Regions from separate parts of the Streptomyces sp. NPDC017520 genome, predicted to be linked through region 1. Evidence: riboswitches for the same ligand, from Rfam matches in the RefSeq annotation. Region 1 holds a riboswitch; the other holds the start of a gene.
The links. Region 1 has a riboswitch for cobalamin ahead of ACH4KB_RS01510 (ribonucleoside-diphosphate reductase subunit alpha). Riboswitches for the same ligand answer to the same signal wherever they lie in the genome.

Region 1 (11,861 bases):
CACGAGACGGACCACCTGTACGGCTACCTGTACATCGACCGGCTCTCCAAGCGGGAGCGCAAGGACGCGCTGCGGCAGATGGACGAGGGCACTCCGCGCTACGAGGTCGTCCCGAACGCCTGAGGACGCTCCAGCAGGGGCCCGGTACCGGTTGGCCGGTGCCGGGCCCCTGTCGGTTCCCGCTCCACCCCCTGGCAGATAACTGCATTTTCCCCAGAGGTAGTTGACGCGCGTAGCTGTCTGGGCCAGGCTCGCCTGCATACCGACCGTGACGTTCAGAGGGAGACCCCTGTGCTGAGACGCACCGCACGCGTTCTGCTCGGACTTGTCATGACCATTACTTTCGCTCTGGGGGGTGCGGTCCTGACCGCCGGCACCGCCCAGGCCGACGGCTGCTACACCTGGAACCGCACCCTGAAGGCCGGGGCCACCGGCAACGATGTCACCCAGCTCCAGATCCGGGTGGCCGGCTACCCGGGTTACAACGCGGTGCTCGCCATCGACGGCTCCTACGGCCCCGCCACCACCGCCGCCGTCAAGCGGTTCCAGGCGGCCTACGGCCTGGCGGCCGACGGGATCGCCGGTCCCGCCACCCAGTCCAAGCTCTACGCGCTCCAGGACAACGACTGCACGCCGATCCACTTCACGTACCCCGAGCTCAACAAGTGCAACAGCACCTGGGCCGGCGGGAAGGTCGCGGCGGGCACGGCCAAGGCCAACGCGCTGAGCAGCATGTGGAAGCTGGAGGCACTGCGCCACGCGCTGGGCGACCAGTCCATCCGGGTCACCAGCGGCTTCCGCTCCGTCTCCTGCAACGCGGCCGTGGGCGGAGCCTCCAACAGCCGCCACATGTACGGCGACGCGGTCGACCTCGGCGCCTCCCCGCACTCGCTGTGCACGCTGGCCAAGCAGGCCCGCTACCACGGCTTCCGGGGAATCCTCGGCCCGGGCTACAGCGGCCACAACGACCACGTGCACGTCAACCAGGGCCCCAGCCGCTTCTGGTCGGCGCCCAGCTGCGGTATCTGACACACCTCGGATGACCGGCACTCGGTGATCGTGCCCGGCGCGCTCAGGCGACGTCGGGCACGGAGGTGGTCGCCGGGCCCCGGAAGGTGCGGCGGTAGGCGTTCGGTGTGGTGCCCAGCGACCGGACGAACTGGTGTCGCAGGGTCGCCGCCGTACCGAACCCCGTCTGCCCCGCGATCGTGTCGATCGTCAGCTGGGACGTCTCCAGCAGATGCTGGGCCAGCAGCACCCGCTGCCGCAGCAGCCACCGGTAGGGCGTGGTCCCGGTCTCCTGCTGGAACCGCCGGGCGAAGGTGCGCGGCGACATGTGCGCCAGCGCCGCCAGCTGCTCCACGCTCATCTCCTGGTCGAGGTGCTGCTCCATCCAGGCCAGCGTCGAGCCGACCGTGTCGCAGGAGCTCCGGGGCAGCGGGCGGCTGATGTACTGCGCCTGCCCGCCGTCCCGGTGCGGCGGCACCACCATCCGCCGGGCGAGGGTGTTGGCCGCCTCCTGGCCGTACTCCTGCCGGATCAGGTGCAGGCACGCGTCGATCCCGGCGGCGGTCCCCGCCGAGCTGATCACCGCGCCCTCGTCCACGTACAGCACGTCCGGCTCGACGACGGCCTTCGGGAAGCGCCGTGACAACTCCGCCGCGTGCCGCCAGTGCGTGGTGCAGCGGCGGCCGTCCAGCAGCCCGGCCGCGCCCAGGACGTACGCCCCCGAGCAGACGCTCAGCACCCGTGAGCCGCGCGCGACGGCCCGGCGCAGGGCGTCGAGCACTTCCTCGGGATACTCCCGCCGCATGAAGTGGCTGCCCGCCGGCACGGCGATGAGGTCGGCCTCCTCCAGCCGCTCCAGGCCGTGCGGCGTGGAGATGGTGAAACCCGCGTGGGTGTTCAGGACGGGGCCCTCGGCGGAGACCACCGCGAAATCGTGCACCGGCAGGCCGTCGTCGCTGCGGTCCAGGCCGAACACCTCGCACAGGACGCCGAGTTCGAAAGGGTGGACCTCATCGAGGAGGAGGGCGGCGACATTGGTCAGCATGGGGTGAGTGTGGCAGCTATTTGATGTCCCATGGCAGTCCTGCCACTGATGATTCTCGGTCCGGCGGTCCAGAGTAGAGGCATGAACACATTCCTGAACTACCTGGTCGTAGCAGCACTTTTCGCCCTCGTCCTCGCACCCGTGGCGCTCGGCGTCGCCCGCGAACGCCGTATCGACCGCCAGCTGCGGGAGGCGGAACGGGGGCGGCGGGCCGCCGGGCCCCCGGAAACGCGGAGCGCCGCACAGCCCGTGACGGCTGAGCGGCGCCCCTACCTCAGAAGCTGGGCCAGGGTCTGAGAGCCCCCTCGGTCCCGGAGGGTCTAGAAGTCGTCGTCGAACCCGACCGAGCCCTCCACAGCCACCTGGTACGCGGACGGGCGGCGCTCGAAGAAGTTCGTCAGCTCCTGGACGCCCTGGAGCTCCATGAAGGAGAACGGGTTCTCCGAGCCGTACACCGTCGGGAAGCCGAGGCGGGCGAGCCGCTGGTCGGCGACGCACTCCAGGTACTGGCGCATCGACTCGGTGTTCATGCCCGGCAGGCCCTCGCCGCACAGGTCGCGGCCGAACTGCAGCTCCGCCTCGACCGCTTCCCGCAGCATGTCGGTGACCTGCTGCTCCAGCGCGTCGTCGAAGAGCTCCGGCTCCTCCTTGCGGACGGTGTCCACGACCTCGAACGCGAAGTTCATGTGCATCGTCTCGTCACGGAACACCCAGTTGGTGCCCGTGGCGAGACCGTGCAGCAGACCCCGCGAGCGGAACCAGTACACGTACGCGAACGCGCCGTAGAAGAACAGTCCCTCGATGCAGGCCGCGAAGCAGATCAGGTTCAGCAGGAAACGGCGGCGGTCGGCCTTCGTCTCCAGCCGGTCGATCTTCTCGACCGAATCCATCCACTTGAAGCAGAACTGCGCCTTCTCGCGGATCGAGGGGATCTCCTCGACCGCGTCGAACGCCGCCGCCCGGTCGTCCGGGTCGGGCAGATAGGTGTCCAGCAGCGTCAGATAGAACTGGACGTGCACGGCCTCCTCGAAGAGCTGCCGCGACAGGTACAGCCGCGCCTCGGGGGAGTTGATGTGCTTGTACAGCGTCAGCACGAGGTTGTTGGAGACGATCGAGTCACCGGTCGCGAAGAACGCCACCAGCCGGCCGATCATGTGCTGCTCGCCCGGCGACAGCTTGGCGAGGTCGGAGACGTCCGAGTGGAGGTCGACCTCCTCCACGGTCCAGGTGTTCTTGATCGCGTCCCGGTAGCGCTCGTAGAAGTCCGGGTAGCGCATGGGACGCAGGGTCAGCTCGAAGCCCGGGTCGAGCAGGTTCTTGTCGTCGTTGGTGCTCATTACTGGCAGGCCTCGCAGGACTCGGGGTTTTCCAGGGAGCAGGCGATGGCGTCCGCGTCGGGAGCCGACGCCTGCTGTACGGGGATGGGGGCAGCGGCCGACGCCTGGCCGGACGCGGCACGGGCGATCCGGGTCGCCGGGCGCGAGCGCAGGTAGTACGTCGTCTTCAGCCCCTGCTTCCAGGCGTACGCGTACATCGAGGAGAGCTTGCCGATCGTCGGCGTCTCCAGGAACAGGTTGAGCGACTGGCTCTGGTCGAGGAACGGCGTACGGGCCGCCGCCATGTCGATCAGACCGCGCTGCGGGATCTCCCACGCCGTGCGGTACAGCGCGCGTACGTCGTCGGGGATCCAGGCGAAGCCCTGCACGGAGCCGCTCGCCTCGCGCAGCGCCTCGCGGGTGCGGGCGTCCCACACGCCGAGCTGCTTCAGCTCGTCCACCAGGTAGGCGTTGACCTGGAGGAACTCACCGCTGAGCGTCTCGCGCTTGAACAGGTTGGAGACCTGCGGCTCGATGCACTCGTACACCCCGGCGATCGAGGCGATCGTGGCGGTCGGCGCGATGGCCAGCAGCAGCGAGTTGCGCATGCCGGTCTTCGCGATCCGGGCGCGCAGGGCGTCCCAGCGCTCCGGCCAGTTCAGCTCGGTGTCGTAGTGGTCGGGGTGCAGCACACCGCGCGCGGCCCGGGTCTCCGACCAGGCCGGCAGGGGGCCGGAGCGCTCGGCGAGGTCGCAGGACGCCTCGTACGCGGCCAGCATGATGCGCTCGGAGATCTTCGTGGAGAGCGCGCGGGCCTCGGGGGAGTCGAACGGCAGCCGCAGCTGGAAGAAGACGTCCTGGAGACCCATCGCGCCCAGGCCCACCGGCCGCCAGCGGGAGTTGGAGCGCCCGGCCTGCTCGGTCGGGTAGAAGTTGATGTCGACGACCCGGTCCAGAAAGGTCACCGCGGTACGGACCGTGGCGTCCAGGCGGTCCCAGTCGATCGAGCCGTCCGCCACGAACGCGCCGAGGTTGACCGAACCCAGGTTGCAGACGGCCGTCTCACCGTCGTCGGTGACTTCGAGGATCTCGGTGCACAGGTTCGAGGAGTGGACGACCCGGCCCGGCTCGGCGGTCTGGTTCGCGGTCCGGTTGGAGGCGTCCTTGAACGTCATCCAGCCCTGGCCGGTCTGCGCGAGGGTCCGCATCATCCGGCCGTACAGCTCACGCGCGGGAATCGTCCTGCGGGCCAGGCCCTTGGCCTCGGCCGCCCGGTAGGCCGCGTCGAACGCGTCGCCCCACAGATCGACCAGCTCGGGCACGTCGGCGGGGGAGAACAGCGACCACTCGGTGTCCGCGTCGACCCGGCGCATGAACTCGTCGGGGATCCAGTGCGCCAGGTTCAGGTTGTGCGTACGCCGCTGGTCCTCGCCCGTGTTGTCGCGGAGCTCCAGGAACTCCTCGATGTCCGCGTGCCAGGTCTCCAGGTAGACCGCCGCCGCGCCCTTGCGCCGGCCGCCCTGGTTCACCGCCGCCACGGAGGCGTCCAGCGTCTTCAGGAACGGCACGATGCCGTTGGAGTGCCCGTTGGTGCCCCGGATCAGCGAACCCCGGGCGCGGATGCGGGAGTACGACAGACCGATGCCGCCCGCGTGCTTGGAGAGCCGCGCCACCTGGTGGTAGCGGTCGTAGATCGAGTCCAGCTCGTCCTTGGGCGAGTCCAGCAGGTAGCAGGAGGACATCTGCGGGTGGCGGGTGCCGGAGTTGAAGAGCGTGGGGGAGGAGGGGAGGTAGTCCAGCCGGCTCATCAGCCCGTAGAGCGCGGCGACCTCGTCCAGCGCCCGCACCGACTCGTCCTCGGCGAGGCCCGCGGCCACGCGCAGCATGAAGTGCTGCGGGGTCTCGATGACCTGCCGGGTGATCGGGTGGCGCAGCAGGTAGCGGCTGTGCAGCGTCCGCAGACCGAAGTAGCCGAAGCGGTCGTCGGCGCCGTCCGCCAGGGCCTGCTCGACGAGCTGGTCGAGGGAGGCGGAGTGGAGTGCGACGAACGCGGCGGCGCGGTCGGCGATCAGGCCCTCGCGGTGGCCCACGGCGACCGAGGCGGAGAAGGACGTCGCGCCCTGGCCCGCGGCCTCGTCCGCGATCGTGCGCGTCAGCAACCGGGCGGCGAGCCGGGAGTACGCCGGGTCCTCGGAGATGAGCCCCGCGGCGGCCTCGGTGGCCAGCGAGCGCAGCTCCGCCTCGTCGGAGCGGGCGTTGCGTCCGCGCAGCGCGGCAGCGGCGACCCGTCCGGGGTCGGTGTCGGGAAGATCGACGGTGAGGTCGGTCAGGGTCCGCAGCAGGGCGGTCCCGGGTCCGTCGTTCGTGCCTGCTCCGGACGTGGTGGAGGCAGCGGATTCGGTGGCTGAAACCGGATCGGCGGGCGCGATGGTCACTGGGCTTTCCCTCGCTCGGCAGGGGCCGGCGGCAGGCGGGGAAGCCGGGCAGCGCGAAACCCGGGGCAGGGCAGCACAGCTGACGGCGTCCACCGGCCTATCCGCGAGACCCGGACGTCTGGCGTCCGGTTCGGTCGAGCCGGACGCGCTGTCGACAGGTCCTCGGACTTGCGGGTGCGCAGAAGCACACCGATCACACCGTTGCGGGACAGTTCCGGATTCGCACCGGATTCCCCTGCGGCGACAGCGAGGTCGAGCATACATGTGGGGGCCGCCGGGTGAAGCGGCCCCCACATGTTGTGTCGCGACGATTCAACGAGCCCCTCAGGAGGGCGCCTCCAGCTCCAGCCGGAAGGTCATGAGCCGTAGTCCCGGCACCGGTTCCCAGTCCCGTTCGGAGGTCCGTACGAAGCCGAGCCGGCGGTAGATCCTATGGGCCCCGAGCATGGTCGGCCGCGTCGACAGCACCAGGGCCCGCACGCCGTCCGCGGACCGGGCGCGCTCCACGCACGCCCGCACGAGGGCCTCTCCCACGCCCCGTCCGCGCGCCTCACGGGCCACCGCCAGCATCCGGAACTCCGCCTCGTCCGGACCGGCGATGTCACGCCACGGGGCGCCGGGTGCGGCGTACGTCACGCCGCCGAGCACCGCCCCGTCCACGTCGAGCACGACGAGGACCTCGGCCTCGGCCGCGCGTTGTCCGACCGCTCGCAGTTTGAGCAGGTACGGGTCCTGCGGGCCGTCCAGCAGCCCGTCGCCGAGATACGCCTCGGCGATGATCCCGCCGAGGACGGCGTACTCGCCGGACTCCGCCGCCCTGATCGTCAGATCCATCAGCCACTCGCTCCCACGTCAGTTCCACGTCAGCCGCTCGTTCCCCTGTCAGCCACCCACTCCCACGTCGTTGTTGGGCGCGCCGTCGCCCTCCGGCGGCAGGTCGCCGCGCTCGACCGGCTGCCGCGCGGGAGCCTCCTCGGCCGGCTGCCGTCCCGCGGCCTCGTCGGCCGGCGGCAGCACCTGGTCCAGCTCGTGGTCGTCGGCGCGGTGGGCGGCCTGCGCCGCCGATCGCAGCGTGGCCCGGTCCACCTCTCCGGGCGCCCCGCTCACGGTGACCACGAGTCCGCCCTGCTCCCGCGCGTACGCGTGGCCCGACTCCGTGGACCGGTACCACTGTTCGCCGTCCCGCTCGCACGTCGCCGGCGGCTCCTGGCCGCCGTCGGGCGCGGGTATCTTCGTGCAGTCGGCCCCGGCGTGCGCCCGGCGCTCCACCCGCAGCTGGATCTGCCCGCCGTCGGGCGTGGTGTAGACACTGCCGAACCCGTCGTCGCCGATCACCCCGACCGACTGGCGGGCCAGGGTGTACCCCGGGACCTCGGTCACCCACACGTGCTCCGCGACGGTCTGCACGGCCCTGGCCCGCGCCTCCAGCTCCGCCCGGTCGGGCGCGGGGTTCGCCGATCCGCTCCGCGCCGCCCCCGCGCCGGGCGCCACCTCGGTGCCGCAGCCCGTCGCCGCCAGGCTCAGCGCGAGCGCCAAGGTCGTGAGTACGGGGCGGAGCCGGGGCAGCCAGGGGTGCGATGTCATGGGCACATCCTTTCGTACGGTGAGGGCTCCGCGCACCGGGAAATCGAGCGGCGCCCGAGCCCGTGCGGGGGTGCGAAAAGGGGCCGCCGCGCCCCTGGAAGGGGTGCGGCGGCCCGAGATCCGGCCGGACAGTGCTCAGCAGCAGCGGAAGCCCTCGCGGGGGTCCGCCTCGCGGGCGTCCATGCGGCTGCGTTCGAAGGCGCGACGGCTCATCACCGGCGTGTCCGGATCGTGGGTCCTCGCGTGCGCCGCATAGCGGTCGTACGTGGACTCGCCGGTCAGCTCACGGACGTACCAGCGGATCCTCCCCGCCACCCGTCGTACGTCCGCGACCGTCATGTCCGGCTCCCCGTCTCCGCCGCCTCCTTGCGGATGCCGCCCTCGGGGCCGACTCCGGCGGCGACCAGTTCGGCCTTCTCCTCCTTCGTCGCGAAGAGCGAGGCCGGGGCGACGAGCTTGGACTCGACGTACGGCGTCTCGTGGAGCTTGACGCTCTCCGGATCGCGGATGGCCTTGTAGCAGACCCGCCCGGCGTCCACGAGCACCACGATGATGAGGAGCGCGAAGAGCGCGCTCAGCACCCCGTCGACGGTGGAGTTGGTGACGACGGTCCGCATGTCGTCCATGCTCTTCGCGGGGGCCAGCACCTCGCCCGCGTCGATGCCCGCCTGGTACTTGTCGCGCTGGGCGAAGAAACCGATCTTGACGTCGTCGGAGGAGATCTTCTGCCAGCTCGCGGTGAGGGTGACCGCCACGTCCCAGGCGAGCGGGACCGCGGTGACCCACGCCCACTTCAGGCGACCGGACTTGACGAGCAGAGTGGTGCAGACGGCCAGCGCGACGGCCGCCAGCAACTGGTTGGCGATGCCGAAGAGCGGGAACAGCTGGTTGATGCCGCCCAGCGGGTCGTGCACGCCGACCCAGAGGAAGTAGCCCCAGCCGCCGACCACGACGGCGCTGGCGAACCAGACGCCCGGCTTCCAGCTGACCTCGCGGAACGGCTTGTGGACGTTGCCCAGCATGTCCTGGAGCATGAAGCGCCCGACCCGGGTGCCGGCGTCCACGGTGGTGAGGATGAAGAGCGCCTCGAACATGATGGCGAAGTGGTACCAGAACGCCTTCATCGCGGTCCCGCCGACCACCGCGGAGAAGATCTCCGCCATGCCGAGCGCGAACGTGGGCGCGCCACCGGTCCGGGAGAGCAGGCTCGCCTCCTCGACGTCCTTGGCGGCCTGGGCCAGGGCGTCCGGGGTGATGGTGAAGCCGAAGTTGGCGACGGCCTGGGACGCCGACTGGACGCTGTCGCCGATCACGCCGGCGGGTGCGTTGATGGCGAAGTAGAGGCCGGGGTCGATGATGCAGGCGGCGATCATCGCCATGATCGCCACGAACGACTCGACCAGCATGGCGCCGTAGCCGATCATCCGGATCTGCGTCTCCTTCTGGACCATCTTCGGCGTGGTGCCGGAGGAGACCAGGGAGTGGAAGCCGGAGAGCGCGCCGCAGGCGATGGTGATGAAGACGAACGGGAACATCGAGCCGGCGAAGACCGGGCCCGAGCCGCTGGAGGCGAAGTCGGTGACCGCGGGCATCTTCAGGGTCGGCAGGGCGACGACCACGCCCAGGGCCAGCAGCCCGATCGTGCCGACCTTCATGAAGGTGGAGAGGTAGTCACGCGGGGCCAGCAGCAGCCAGACGGGGAGCACGGAGGCGAAGAACCCGTACACGATCATCCAGATGACCAGTGTGCCCGGCTCCAGCGTGAAGAAGTCCGCCCACGACGACTCGGCGACCCAGCCGCCCGAGACGATCGCGAGGAGCAGCAGCGCGACGCCGATGAAGGAGACCTCGCTGACCTTGCCGGGCCGCAGGGTGCGCAGATAGACGCCCATGAAGAGGGCGATCGGGATCGTCATGCCGATGGAGAAGACGCCCCACGGCGAGTGCGCGAGCGCGTTCACGATGACCAGCGCGAGGACCGCGAGCAGGATGATCATGATGATGAAGACGGCGACCAGGGCGGCGATCCCGCCGACCGGGCCGATCTCGTCGCGCGCCATCTGGCCGAGCGAACGGCCGTTGCGACGGGTGGAGAAGAAGAGCGTCACCATGTCCTGGACGGCGCCGGCGAAGATGACGCCCACGACGAGCCAGATCGTGCCCGGCAGATAGCCCATCTGCGCGGCGAGCACCGGGCCGACCAGGGGCCCCGCCCCGGCGATGGCGGCGAAATGGTGGCCGAACAGGACCCGGCGGTCGGTGGGGTGGAAATCGACGCCGTTGTCCAGCCGTTCGGCGGGGGTCGCGCGGTTCTTGTCGGCCTTCAGGACCCGGTTGGCGATGAACCGGGAGTAGAAGCGGTACGCGATGGCGTACGAGCCGAGGGCCGCTGCCAGCATCCAGGCGGCGGAGACCTCCTCACCCCGCGAGAGCGCGAGGGTGGCCCAGCCGGCGGCGCCGACCAGGGCGACCAGGCTCCAGACCACGATGGACCTGGGGGAGAGGCCCCGTTTCCCCGGCGCCTGTGGTGCCGATGGTGTTGGTGTGGGTGTTTCCGCCATGTGGTGACTCCGTCCCCTCGCTGATCACCGGTGCAATGGGCAGGAAATCTAAGGGACGGGTCCGCCCAGCGTCACCCCCTGTCCGTATTGCGGTCCGGCAACGGTGATGTATCGCACGGGGACACGGATGCCGACGCGTTTCGGTTCACCCGGACCGGGGCGCGGTTCGCCAGCAGGGACAGCGACTCGTCCTCCTGCGGGGTCAGCCCGTTGCCGTCGCGGCCGGGACGGGCACCGGACGGCGCGCGAAGGACCGCGAGTTGACTGGCGGTTGACTGTCACCACCGCATCGCCCAGGCAGCGGGCCGCGGACGGCCGCCCGCGCGGCCGGAGACGAACCTGGGCGCGGCGGACCTGGAGCTCGACCCGGCCGACGCCGCCCTGCTGACCGCCGCGAGCGACCAGGTGCTCCCGTACCCGTACAGCGTCATCGAGACCGACCTCGAACTGCGCTGACGCACCCCGCGTGACCGAAAACGGCCGGTGGCCCGGGGAGTTCGTCCCCGGGCCACCGCCGTGTGCGTACCGCGCCGTGGCGTGGTGGTGCTCAGTCCGTCGGCCGCTTGAGGCGGGCCACGAACTTGTACCGGTCGCCCCGGTACACCGAGCGCACCCATTCCACCGGTTCGCCCTGGCCGTCCACCGAATGGCGGGACAGCATGAGCATCGGCAGCCCCACGTCGGTGCCCAGCAGCCCCGCCTCACGCGGGGTGGCGAGCGAGGTCTCGATGGTCTCCTCCGCCTCGGCGAGGCGCACGTCGTACACCTCGGCGAGCGCAGTGTAGAGCGAGGTGTACTTCACCAGCGAACGGCGCAGCGCCGGGAAGCGTTTGGCCGAAAGATGCGTGGTCTCGATCGCCATCGGCTCCCCGCTGGCGAGCCGCAGCCGCTCGATGCGCAGCACCCGGCCGCCCGTCGAGATGTCCAGCAGACCGGCGAGCGTGTCGTCCGCCGTCACGTAGCCGATGTCCAGCAGTTGGGACGTCGGCTCCAGTCCCTGGGCCCGCATGTCCTCGGTGTACGAGGTGAGCTGGAGGGCCTGGGAGACCTTCGGCTTGGCCACGAAGGTGCCCTTGCCCTGGATACGTTCCAGCCGGCCTTCGACGACCAGTTCCTGGAGCGCCTGGCGCACGGTGGTGCGCGAGGTGTCGAACTCGGCCGCCAGGGTGCGTTCGGGCGGCACGGGGGTGCCGGGCGGCAGGGTGTCCGTCATGTCGAGGAGATGCCGCTTGAGCCGGTAGTACTTCGGTACGCGCGCTGTGCGCGTACCGGCACCGGTCTCGCTCCCCGTACTGCCCCCGTCGGCGCCCATGGCCCGCCTTCCCGACTGCTGCGTTGCTGCCGTCACCGGCTCCTCCGTCTGTCGCGGCTCACATGGTGGCACGGTCCGGTCACGGGTCGTCGCCCTCCCTTAGGTGTCGGTCCTATAACGGACGCGAGTGCACTTCTTATACACCCTTGACACCCCTAAAGGTCTAGGCCAAGCTCCCGGTACTGGTCTAAACCATTAAAGACCAGGTCCAGCCCCAGCAGAACTCGTCGAATGTCTTCGCGGTGGGTGGGGTTGCAGCATCCCTGAGGAGGGTTTGACGTGAAGCGCAAGCTCATCGCGGCTATCGGTGTCGCGGGCATGTTGGTTTCGGTCGCGGCGTGTGGTTCGGACGACAAGAAGTCGTCCGCGGACCCGAAGGACCGCAAGGAGAACCTGACCGTCTGGCTCATGGGCGAGGCCCAGTCCACCTGGCCGGAGCTGGTCAAGGACGTCAACGCCGAGTTCAACAAGAAGTACCCGGGCGTCAAGGTCGACGTTCAGTACCAGCAGTGGGCCGACAAGGTCAAGAAGCTGGACACCGCCCTCGGTGGCGATAAATTCCCGGACGTCGTGGAACTCGGCAATACCGAGACCATGCAG
Region 2 (11,861 bases), on a different contig from region 1:
CGTGCTCCGCGTACGCGAAGGTGAACGCCGCCCCGCCGGCCACGGCCACGACGGGCTTCACAGCGCCGGGCCTCCGGGCGTAATCCGGCTCCCACGCCTCGCCCGGCAGAGCCGGCGCGGTCCGGGCCAGCGCCATCAGCGCGTCCAGGTCGCACCCGGCGCGCACCCGCTCGCCCATCGCCGCCACGGCGTCCACCGCTTCGGAGCCACGCTCGGCCACCGGGACCAGCCCCAGATGGCGCGAGGGCGTCGCCACCTGCGGGGCCCGCCGCAGCACGCCCAGGACCGGCAGCCCCGACTCGTCCAACGCGTCCCGCAGCAGCGCCTCGTGCCGGTCGGACGCCACCTTGTTCAGGATCACCCCGCCGATCCGGACCTCGGGGTCCCAGGAGGCGAACCCGTGCACCAGGGCCGCCACCGAACGGGACTGCGAGGAGGCGTCCACCACCAGCACCACGGGGGCGCGCAGCAGCTTCGCCACCTGCGCGGTGGACGCCAGCTCCCCCTGTCCCGAGGCACCGTCGTACAGCCCCATCACCCCCTCGACCACGGCGAGGTCGCACCCCGCCGACCCGTGCGCGAACAGCGGGGCGATCAGCTCCGTCCCGCACATGTACGCGTCGAGGTTGCGGCCGGGGCGCCCCGTCGCCAGCGAGTGATAGCCCGGATCGATGTAGTCCGGCCCCACCTTGTGCGGGGAGACGGCGAGCCCGCGTGCGGCGAAGGCGGCCATCAGACCGGTGGCCACGGTGGTCTTGCCGCTGCCGGAGGCCGGAGCGGCGATGACCAGACGGGGCACGGTCACCACTCGATGCCCCTCTGGCCCTTCTGCCCCGCGTCCATCGGGTGCTTGACCTTCGACATGTCGGTCACCAGGTCGGCGGCCTCGATCAGCGCGTCCGGCGCGTTGCGGCCGGTGATCACCACATGCTGGGTGCCGGGCCGGTTCCGCATCACCTCGACGACCTCGTCGGTGTCGATCCAGCCCCAGTGCAGCGGGTAGGCGAACTCGTCGAGCACGTACAGCTTGTACGTCTCGGCCGCCAGGTCGCGCTTGACCTGCTCCCAGCCCTCGCGGGCCTTCTCCTCGTTGTCCAGCTGACCGTCGCGCTGGACCCAGGACCAGCCCTCGCCCATCTTGTGCCAGTCGACGGTGCCGCCCTCGCCGCTCGCTCCGAGGACCTTCAGCGCGTTCTCCTCACCGACCTTCCACTTCGCGGACTTCACGAACTGGAACACCCCGATCGGCCAGCCCTGGTTCCAGGCCCGCAGCGCGAGCCCGAAAGCGGCCGTCGACTTGCCCTTGCCGATGCCGGTGTGGACGAACAGGAGCGGACGGTTGCGCCGCTGACGGGTGGTGAGCCCGTCGTCCGGCACCGATGTCGGCTGTCCCTGTGGCATTAAGCGGCCCTCCCGGCTGCGGTGACGTCCCTGACGAGCCCGGCGATCGAGTCGGCCCGCAGCTCGTCGAGCGTGACGGCGGTGCCTCCCAGTTCCCGGGCCAACTCCCCGGCGAGACCGAGGCGTACGTACCCCGACTCGCAGTCCACGACGACGGATGCCGTCCCCTCCGAGCGGTGCAGCCGCCCGGCCCGCCCCGCGAGCGCCACCGGCTCCGGCCCGCCGGTCGCCCGGCCGTCCGTCACCACGACGAGCAACGGCCGCCGCGACGGATCGCGCAGCCGCTCCACCCGCAGCACGTCATGAGCCTTGAGCAGCCCGGCGGCCAGCGGGGTGCGGCCCCCGGTCGGTAGCGACTCCAGGCGGGAGGCGGCCGCGTCCACGGACGAGGTCGGCGGCAGTGCCACCTCCGCCTCCTTGCCCCGGAAGATGACCAGGCCGACCTTGTCCCGCCGCTGGTAGGCGTCCAGCAGCAGCGACAGCACGGCCCCCTTGACCGCGCTCATCCGCTGCCGCGCCGCCATCGAACCCGACGCGTCCACGACGAACAGCACGAGATTGCCCTCACGCCCCTCCCGGGTCGCCTGCCGCAGATCGTCCCGGCGCACCACGAGCCCCCGCCCCGAGCGCCCGCGCGCCCGCTGGTGCGGGGCGGCGGCCCGCACGGTCGCGACCAGGTGCAGCTTGGTCAGCGACCCCTGCGGGCGGCGGGCGCCGGTCGTACGCCCGTGCTCGGTACGGGCCCGGGAGCGCCGCCCCGCGGCGCCCTCCCCGAGCCCCGGCACGCTGAGCATCTTCGTCCGGAACGGCTCGGCGGACGCCACCGGCTGCTGCTCGGCCCCGGTGGTCCGGCCGGGCGCGTCGGGGCTGCCCTCGGGAGCCCCGGACGGCGTGTCGTCGCCTGCTGAAGTCCCTGGCGGGGGGCGGTCGCCATCGGCCTGCGGCGGTACGCCACCGCCCCCACCGCCACCGCCATCGGGGCCGGGGTCGGGATCGTCGTCGTCGCCTGGCCCCCCGTTCCCTTGTCCCTCGTCCCCCGCGGCTTCGTCCAGGGTCTGGTCGAGCTTGTCCTCGTCCAGACCCGGCGCGTCGAACGGGTTGCGGCGACGCCGGTGGGGGAGGGCGAGGAGAGCGGCCTGCCGCACATCGTCGGCGGAGACCTCCTCGCGGCCCGCCCAGGCGGCCAGCGCGGTCGCGGTACGGGCCATCACGATGTCGGCCCGCATCCCGTCGACCTCGAACGCGGCGCAGGTCGCGGCGATCTGCCGCAACACGCCGTCACCGAGCACGACCCGGGGCAGCAGGGCGCGCGCGGCGGCGATGCGCTCCCGCAGGGCGCTCTCCTCCCCGGCCCAGCGCGCGGCGAACCCCTCGGGGTCGTCGTCGTACGCGAGCCTCCGCCGCACGACCTCGACCCGTTCGTCGGTGTCCCGGGACGCGGCCACCTCGACGGTCAGCCCGAACCGGTCCAGCAACTGCGGCCGCAGCTCGCCCTCTTCCGGGTTCATCGTCCCGACCAGCAGGAACCGTGCCGCGTGCCGTACGGAGACGCCCTCGCGCTCGACGTACGAGGCGCCCATGGCCGCCGCGTCCAGCAGCAGGTCCACCAGGTGGTCGTGGAGGAGGTTGACCTCGTCGACGTACAGGATCCCGCGGTGCGCGTCGGCCAGCAGCCCCGGCTCGAACGCCTTGACGCCCTCCGACAGCGCCCGCTCGATGTCCAGCGCCCCCACGAGCCGGTCCTCGGACGCGCCGACGGGCAGCTCCACGGTCCGCGCGGCCCGCGACACACCGGCGGCCTCCGCGTGCGGCCCGTCGGGACACGCCGGATCGGGGGAGACGGGATCACAGGAGAACCGGCACCCCGGCACGACGGAGACCTCCGGCACGAGGGCGGCGAGCGCGCGCACGGCGGTGGACTTGGCGGTCCCCTTCTCGCCCCGTACGAGCACCCCGCCGACAGCCGGACTGACCGCGTTCAGCAACAGCCCGAGCCGCAGGTCGTCCTGCCCGACGATCGCGGTGAAGGGATACGGCGTACTCACTTGGCCTCCTGGTCGACGTGAACAACAGCTGCTTCCCCGAGCCCGTGGGGCATTGCGTCAGCGGACCGGGCGACATCAAGCCCTTGGCCCCTTGACCCGGCGGACCGGGCAAAATCAAGCCCTTGGTCCTTTGACCCTGCGGACCGGGCAACGTCACGCCCCTGGCCCCTTGACCCGGCGGACCCGGCCAAATCAAGCCCCTCCGGCGATTGAGGAGCGGGGTCCGGGGCGGCGCCCCGGCTCTCCGGAGCACCCGCACCCGCGTCAGCCCCCGGCAGGGCCGGCGCCCCCGGCGGCACGAACGGCAACCCCGCAGGCGCACCCCCCTCGATCAACCGCCACAACGCGTCCGTGTCCGCGTGCTCCTCCACCAGATCCCCGAGCCGGTCCAGCTGCTCCTCCCGCAGCACCCCGAAACTCGTGTCCGGCGCCGGCACGAACCGCCGCCCGGCGGCCCGGGCCACCGCCACCAGGAACCGCCGCCGGAACGCGTCGCTCTCCAGCGACCCATGCCAGTGCGTCCCCCACACCGCCCCCACCCGGCACCCGTCGAGGAACGGCTCCCCGCCCCGCACATCGGCCACCCCGTGGTGGATCTCGTATCCCTCCACCGGCTCGCCCAGCGCCGAACCGACCGGCCGCGCCAGCGTCTTGTCCCGGTCGAAGCGGATGCGCACCGGCAGCAGCCCGAGCCCGTCCACGACGCCGGCCCGCGACTCCACCTCGTCCTCGATCCGCTCGCCGAGCACCTGGAACCCGCCGCAGATCCCCAGTACCGGCCGGCCCTCCGCGGCCCTCCGCACCAGCGCGTCCGCGAGGCCCCGCTCGCGCAGCCAGGCCAGCGCCTTCACCGTGCCGCGCGTCCCGGGCACGATCACCAGGTCCGCGTCGGCCAGCTCCTCCGCCCGGTCCACGAACCGCACGACGACGCCCGGTTCGGCGGCCAGCGCGTCCACGTCCGTGAAGTTCGACATCAGCGGCACGGCGCAGACCGCCACCCGCAACACGTCCTCGCCGTGCGGGGGAGCCACGACCGACTCCCGCACCGCACCCCGCAGGGACACCCGCAGACCGTCCTCCTCGTCGATGCCGAGCCCGTGCGCGTACGGCAGCACCCCGTACGTCCGCCGCCCGGTCAGCCCGTACAGCATGTCCAGGCCCGGCTCCAGCAGCGAGACGTCGCCCCGGAACTTGTTCACCAGATAGCCCGCGACGAGCGCCTGGTCCTCCGCGCTCAACAGCGCCGTCGTCCCGAAGAACGACGCGAAGACCCCGCCCCGGTCGATGTCCCCGACCACCAGAACCGGGAACCCAGCTGCCCGCGCGATCCCCATGTTCACGATGTCCGTGCGCCGCAGATTGATCTCGGCCGGGGACCCGGCGCCTTCACAGATCACGGCGTCATAGGACGACCGCAGCTCCTCCAGACAGTCCGTCACCGTCCCGAGCAACGCTTCCTGCCGCCCCCCGTGGTACCCCCGGGCGCTCATCTCTCCCACCGGCTTGCCCATCAGCACGACCTGGCTGGACCGGTCACTGCCGGGTTTCAGCAGCACCGGGTTCATCAGGGCCGTCGGCTCCACCCGGGCGGCCTGTGCCTGCATCGCCTGGGCCCGGCCGATCTCCGCGCCCTCCCGGGTCACGAAGGAGTTCAGGGACATGTTCTGGGCCTTGAAGGGCGCGACCTTCACGCCCCGGCGCACCAGCCACCGGCAGATGCCCGCCGTGACGACGCTCTTGCCCGCGTCCGATGTGGTCCCCGCGACCAGCAGCCCGCCGCTCATACCCGCTCCCGTTCCCGTACCGCGTTCCGTGCCGGACCGTTCATGACCGCCCCCGCCCCCGCTGCCGTCCTGCCGACGACCGTCCCGCGACCACGCGGCCCGCGACCATCCGCCCCGCCACGCACACGCCGAGGGCCAGCGCGCTCACCCGGCGCGACAGGCGTACCGCCCGTTCGATGTCCGCGCCCCGCACGTCCCGTCCGGACTCCCCGTTCAGCACCGGCCGGTGCTCGACGCGCCCCGCGTACGCCAGGGTCCCGCCCAGCCGTACGCCGAGCGCCCCCGCGAACGCGGCCTCCACCGGCCCCGCGTTCGGGCTCGGGTGACGCCCTGCGTCCGCCCTCCAGGCGCGTACGGCCTCCCGGGGCCGCCCGCCGCCCGCCACGGCCAGCGCGGCCGTCAGCCGGGCGCCGGGCCACCCCGCGAGGTCGTCCAGGCGGGCCGAGGCCCAGCCGTAACGGCGGTAGCGGGGCGACTTGTGGCCGACCATCGCGTCGAGCGTGTTCACCGCCCGGAAGCCGACGAGCCCCGGCACCCCGCCGATCGCCCCCCACACCAGCGCGCCGACGACGGCGTCCGAGGTGTTCTCGGCGACCGACTCGACGACCGCGCGGGCGATGCCCGGGCCGTCCAGGAAGTACGGATCGCGCCCGCACAGGTGCGGCAGTCGCTCCCGTGCCACCTCCAGGTCCCCGGCGGCCAGGGCGCCGCCGATGGCGCGGGCCTCCCGCCCCAGTGACGTCCCGCCGACGACGGACCAGGCGGTGGCGGCGGTCAGCGCGACGGCGAGCGCGGGGCGTCCCCGGACGGCGCGCGCGGTCAGCGCGGCGGCCCCCACCGCGCCTCCGGCGCAGACGAGGGTGTGCAGCGCGCCCCGGCCCCGGTCGTCACGCCACAGCAGGGACTCCACCCGCGCGGCGGCGCGGCCGAATCCGGCGACGGGGTGGCCGTGGCGGGGGTCGCCGAGCAGGGCGTCGGCGATCAGCCCGGCCGTGGCGCCGTACGCGAAAACGCGGTCGGCACGCATGGCTCAGCCGGTCGCGGGGAGAGGCGTTCCGGAGGGGGAATGAGGGGGCATGTGAAGCGGCACACGGCGGCCGGGCATGGCGTATGTCCTCACTCAGGGTCCGCGCCCTGGTTCGACGTGACCGGCGACGAGAGTCTCCTGGCTTCCGGATCCGCAGTTCCCCCGGCCTTCCAGCCCGTGTGTCGTGGGCCGTGACGTCCGGTGTGGGGGAGTGCTCCCCGGTGACAGTGGCGGGACCGCGCCGGATTCGCACCGGCTTCCTCTGCTGTCGCCGTAAATGGCTCCGGCAGTCCACCACGCCCCGCGAAGAACCGTCAACTCGCTGTTGACCTGCGAGGCTCCACTGTGCGCAGACACACATCGGGCCGGACACACGCGCGTGTGTCCGGCCCGGGGAAGTGCGGGGTACGGGGTCAGGCGACGATCAGGTAGATCCCGTACGCGACCGCCGCCACGCACGCCGCGAAGCAGGCGTACGCGCCGGTGCGCGCCAGCGCGACCGACCCTCCGGAAGCGCTGCTTCCGGCCGTGGCGGACTGCTTGGAGAGGGCGACGATGCCCAGGGTGAAGAGGCCGACCAGCGCGACGGTGACCACGAGGCTGACACCGAACACGGAGGCGAGAGCTGCCCAGTCGATTTTCATGCGGATCTGTCCTTACACCTTGGCCGGCGGCCGGGCCGGGTCGTCGGGCGACGGGGCCGGGGCCGGGATGGTGGTTGCGAGGTCGGCGGCCGGGCCGCCGACGGGCGGCGGCTGGACCGCGGCGATGGCGGTGGTGACGACGCCCTGGGGCTCGCCCTCCCCGTCCATGTCGTTGACGTTGGTGTGGTCGACCGGCTGGCGGCGCGAGGCCAGCCAGATGGCGAACGAACCGCCCACCAGGATGACCGCCGTGACGGCGATGCCCCAGGGGCCCTGCTTGGTCAGGAACTCGGCGCCCGCGCCGACCAGACCCGCGGCGGGCAGCGTCAGACCCCAGGCCACGAACATCCGGGTGGCGGTGGACCAGCGGACCACGCCCCCCTTGCGGCCGAGACCCGCGCCCATCACGGCGCCGGAGCAGGACTGGGTGGTGGAGAGGGAGAAACCGAGGTGCGAAGAGGCCAGGATGACCGTCGCCGCACTGGTCTGGGCGGCGAATCCCTGCGGCGGCTGGAGGTCGGTCAGCCCCTTGCCCATCGTGCGGATGATGCGCCAGCCGCCGAGGTAGGTGCCGAGCGCGATGGCCACACCGGCGGAGACGATGACCCACAGCGGCGGGTTGGAGCCGGGGGCGAGGACGCCTCCGGTGACCAGGGCCAGCGTGATGATGCCCATCGTCTTCTGGGCGTCGTTGGTGCCGTGGGCGAGCGAGACGAGACCGGCGGAGGCGATCTGTCCGGCCCGGTAGCCCTTGGCCGTCGACTTCAGCTGGCCCTCGTCGGTGACGTTCCGGTTGATCCGGTACGTCAGTCGCGTGGCCAGCATCGCGGCGAGGCCGGCGACGAGCGGGGCGGCGATCGCCGGGAGCAGCACCTTGGTGACGACGGTGCCGCCGTTGATCGAGGACCAGCCGGCCGACATGACCGCGGCGCCGATCAGACCGCCGAACAGGGCGTGGGAGGAGCTGGAGGGCAGGCCGACCAGCCAGGTCAGCAGATTCCACAGGATGGCGCCGACGAGCGCCGCGAAGATGACCTCGGTTCTGAGGCCGTCCTCGTTGACAATCCCGCCGGAGATCGTCTTGGCGACCTCCACCGACAGGAACGCGCCGATCAGGTTGAGAACGGCGGACATCGCCACCGCTGTCTTGGGCTTCAGGGCGCCGGTCGAGATGGTCGTCGCCATCGCGTTGGCGGTGTCGTGGAAACCGTTCGTGAAATCGAACACGAGAGCTGTCACGACCACAATCGCAAGCAGCAGCGTGATGTGTTCCATTTACCCAGGCAATCGTTCGACGTCAGTGGCACGTGGACCGTAGGCAACCTGGATGAACGGAAGATGAACTGGACAGGGCGCTGTGGTGACCCCAAGCGGAGTGTGTTGCCTCCGCTTGTGTCCGGGAGGGGCCGGGCGAGGCCTGTGAGGTGGGGCGTGGGCCGCCCTTTGCCACTAGTTGGCGAACATTTTGAACGGCTGTTCGGCACCCGGAAGAGACCTCCGTCACCTGTCATGTGACGTTCCGGTTGCGCCTCTTGCCCCCTACGCTCGCCCCATGAGCGAGCAGCACCCGGAATCCGTCGGCCGGACCTGGCTGGACGTCGTCGCGACCGCCCGCCGCAGCGCGGCGGACGGCCTGGTCGTCGGCACCTCGGGCAACGTGTCGGCCCGCGTCGGCGACCTGATCCTGGTCACGCCCAGCGGGGTCCCCTACGACCGGCTCGGCCCCCGGGACGCGGTCGGCGTCGACCTGGAAGGCCGCCAGGTCCTCGGCGACCTCGGGCCGACCAGCGAACTCCCCCTCCACCTGGCCGTCTACCGCTCCACCGACGCCGCCGCCGTGGTCCACACCCACGCCGTGCACGCCACCGCCGTCTCCACCCTCGTCACCGAGGTGCCGCTCGTCCACTACGCCGCCGCCATCCTCGGCGGCCCCGTCCGCACCGCCGCCTACGCCCGCTACGGCACCCCGGAACTGGCCGAGGCCATGCTCGGGGCCCTGGAGGGCCGTACCGGCTGTCTGCTGGCCAACCACGGCACCGTCACCTACGGCGACACGCTCGACCAGGCCTACGAGCGCACCGCCCAGCTGGAGTGGCTCTGCCGCCTCTGGCTCACCGCGAGCTCCGTGCCCGGCCGCACCCCGGCCCTGCTCGACGCGGCCCAGCTGGACGAGGTGACGGAAGCGCTCAAGGGATACGGCCAGCCCGGCTGACCCCGCCTGCCCCCGGGCACGCGCGCAAACCACCGGGGCCCGGGCCACGGCTCCGGACCGGACCCCGCCCGTCCGCCCCGGACGGCCCCGCCCACTGGCAGCCCGCCTCCCGCCCCCCGACACTGAAGCGGTGCGCCCGGTAACCGCGACGGCAACGGCCGTCACCACGATCCTCGGCGTCGGTGCGACAGCGGTCGCCGCCGGCCGGTACGCCAGCGGCGTCGCCCTCAAAGCGGCGCCGGGACGTCCCCTCCCCGCCGACCGCAGACTCGCCGTGCACGCCACGGCGGCCGGACAGGTCACCCTGACCCGGTCCTTCTCGGCGCTCAGGCCCGGCACCTACGGCCTGTCCGGACCCGGCGTCCACGCGGTCGTCGGGCCCGTCGTCGAAGGGGCCTCCCAGGCCGCCGACACCGTCGTCCGCAGGCTGGAGAGCGTCGGCCGGGGACTCCTCGAACCGGGCGTGAAGGTGCGGCTCACCCCCGCGCTGTACGACGGTGACCCGAGCGGCGACCTCGGCCTGGACCACCAGGAGGTCGAGATCCCCGGCGAGCTGGGCACCCTGCCCGCCTGGTACGTCCCCGGCGCCCGCGACACCTGGGTCATCACCGTGCACGGCCTCGGCACCACCCGGGCCCACCCCATGAACCTGATGCCGTTCCTGCGCGGACAGGGCTTCCCCGTGCTCGACCTCGCCCACCGGGGCGATCCCGGAGCCCCCCGCCCCGCGGACGGCCTCGGCCACTTCGGCGCATCCGAGTGGCGCGACCTCGACGCCGCCCTCCGCTGGGCCCTGCGCCACGGGGCCCGCAACGTGATCGTCCACGGCTGGTCCACCGGCGCCACCATGGCCCTGTACGCCGCGGTCGAGTCCCCGCTCCGCGACCGGATCAGCGGCCTCGTCCTCGACTCCCCGGTGCTGGACTGGCAGGTCACCCTGCGCGCCCTGGCCGCGGCCCGCGGGGTCCCGGCCGCCGTTCTGCCGCTCGCCGTCCGCGCCGCCCAGGGCAGGACCGGGATGAACGCCGCCCCGCTGCTGGAGACCTCGGCGCCCGCCTCCCTGCGCACCCCGACCCTGATCCTGCACGGCCCGGACGACACCATCGCCCCCTGGGCCGCCTCCCGCGAGCTCGCCGCCCGCCGCCCGGACGTGGTCAGCCTCCACGCCGTACCGCAGGCTCCGCATGCGTCGATGTGGAACGCCGGCCCGGCCCGCTACGAAGAGACCCTGCGACGCTTCCTCACGCCCCTGATGTGAGCCGATGGGGTGAACTCTCCCGCTTGCCGCCGCACCGGGGGAACCTTTCCCGTACCGGTGAAACGCCTTCCGTTTGGGCTTTCGGGCCGTCAGGGGCAAGACTGCTCCCGTGACGTCCCGTACTCCGCGCGACTCCAGGCTGCGACTTGTCCGCCCGCGACCCCTCGCCACCGCCCGCAAGGCCGTGACGACCCGGCGTACCAGGCCGGCTCCCCGGCCCCCCGAGGGCACCCCGCCCCGTACGGAACTGGCGCGCCAGGCCAGGACGGTGCTCGCCGACGCCGTACGCATCGCCCACTGGGCGGCGGGCACGCCGGGGCCGGGCACCGCCGCCCCGCTCGCGGCCCACGCCCTCGAACGGGCGGCCACCGCTCTGGAACTCTCCCCGGCACAGGTCCGCGCCGGCTGGGACCGGGCCCGGCTGGCCGGACTGATCGAACTGCACGGCGACACCGCCCGCCCCGGCTGGCGGCTGCGCGCCTGGGACCGGGACGACTCCGCCGTCCTGCGCGGCTGGGTGGCGCTCTTCGACGCCTGGTCGCTCGTCCACGCCGCACCCGCGGACATCGAGGCGGGGGCGGTCGCCGAAGCCGTCGAGGCCGTGCCCCAGGTGCTCTCCCTCCTCCAGCTCTCCGCGGGGCCCGTCACCGTCCCCGCCCTGCTGGACCTCCTCGGGCAGCGCGTCGCCGAACTCCAGGAGGAGCGCTGCGAAGTGCCCCTGGGACCCGGCAGAACCGCGCCCGCCGCCCCGGCGGAGCCCCCCGCCCGGGCAGCGGCGGCCGAGAACGGCGCCGGACCCGCCCGGAGCGCCGACCTCAACGCCCTGCTGCTCGACTGGGCCCTGGAGGGCCTCGCCGCCGTCGGGGCGCTGACGCTCGGCAAAGGGCACGCCACCCTCACCCCGCTCGGCAACTGGGCGGTCTGGGTCAAGCTGGAACAGATCTGCGTCGCCGCCCAGAGCCCGGCCGGAAACATCGAGCAGTCCGCCGCCCACATGCTCCTCGGCTGCGCCCGGCTCACCCCCGGCCCGGCCCGCGCCGAATACCGCGCCTGGCTCGCCGCCCGCACCGTCGGCAGCGCCGTCGCCGAACTGCTGGCCGTCGCCCGGGGCGAGGACGCGCTGCTGCGCGGACTGGCCTTCGAGGCGCTGAGGGTCGTCGGCGCCCCCGCCGAACCCGAGGTCCGGGCCGTGCTCGCCGAACCCTCGCTGCGGCCCTACGCGCTGCTCTGGCTCGCCGAGTACGAGGGCAACGACCCGGACGACGCCCCGGACGTCCTCAGCCGCGAGGAGGCCACCTGGCTCTGGGTCGACACCGCGGCGGCCGTCGCCGACCACGGCGAGACCGGGCTGCTGGTGCGCCACCTCGACTCCGCCGTCCAGGGCACCGTCCCGGCCCTGCTCGACGAGGTCAGGGCCGTCGGCCATCCGCGCACCGTCCAGGTCCTGGTCGCCCTGGCCGCCGCCCACCCCGACCCGGCCCTGGCCAAGG

Region 2: another riboswitch for cobalamin. It lies ahead of ACH4KB_RS04345 (cobalamin biosynthesis protein); the one in region 1 lies ahead of ACH4KB_RS01510 (ribonucleoside-diphosphate reductase subunit alpha).

Annotation. Positions count from the first base shown of each region.
Region 1 is NZ_JBIRKB010000001.1:324,865-336,725, forward strand. Features, by position in the region: gene def (peptide deformylase) at 1-123, shown strand, start outside; gene ACH4KB_RS01490 (D-Ala-D-Ala carboxypeptidase family metallohydrolase) at 292-1,029, shown strand; gene ACH4KB_RS01495 (helix-turn-helix domain-containing protein) at 1,073-2,053, opposite strand; gene ACH4KB_RS01500 (hypothetical protein) at 2,135-2,350, shown strand; gene ACH4KB_RS01505 (ribonucleotide-diphosphate reductase subunit beta) at 2,374-3,390, opposite strand; gene ACH4KB_RS01510 (ribonucleoside-diphosphate reductase subunit alpha) at 3,390-5,804, opposite strand; cobalamin riboswitch at 5,940-6,076, opposite strand; gene ACH4KB_RS01515 (GNAT family N-acetyltransferase) at 6,129-6,638, opposite strand; gene ACH4KB_RS01520 (hypothetical protein) at 6,687-7,388, opposite strand; gene ACH4KB_RS01525 (YbdD/YjiX family protein) at 7,524-7,727, opposite strand; gene ACH4KB_RS01530 (carbon starvation CstA family protein) at 7,724-9,949, opposite strand; gene ACH4KB_RS01535 (GntR family transcriptional regulator) at 10,497-11,261, opposite strand; gene ACH4KB_RS01540 (sugar ABC transporter substrate-binding protein) at 11,541-11,861, shown strand, end outside.
Region 2 is NZ_JBIRKB010000002.1:50,411-62,271, reverse strand. Features, by position in the region: gene ACH4KB_RS04365 (cobyrinate a,c-diamide synthase) at 1-808, opposite strand, end outside; gene cobO (cob(I)yrinic acid a,c-diamide adenosyltransferase) at 802-1,401, opposite strand; gene ACH4KB_RS04355 (putative cobaltochelatase) at 1,401-3,446, opposite strand; gene ACH4KB_RS04350 (cobyric acid synthase) at 3,443-5,230, opposite strand; gene ACH4KB_RS04345 (cobalamin biosynthesis protein) at 5,271-6,257, opposite strand; cobalamin riboswitch at 6,389-6,521, opposite strand; gene ACH4KB_RS04340 (hypothetical protein) at 6,671-6,901, opposite strand; gene ACH4KB_RS04335 (anion permease) at 6,914-8,176, opposite strand; gene ACH4KB_RS04330 (class II aldolase/adducin family protein) at 8,454-9,113, shown strand; gene ACH4KB_RS04325 (alpha/beta hydrolase) at 9,244-10,371, shown strand; gene ACH4KB_RS04320 (hypothetical protein) at 10,556-11,861, shown strand, end outside.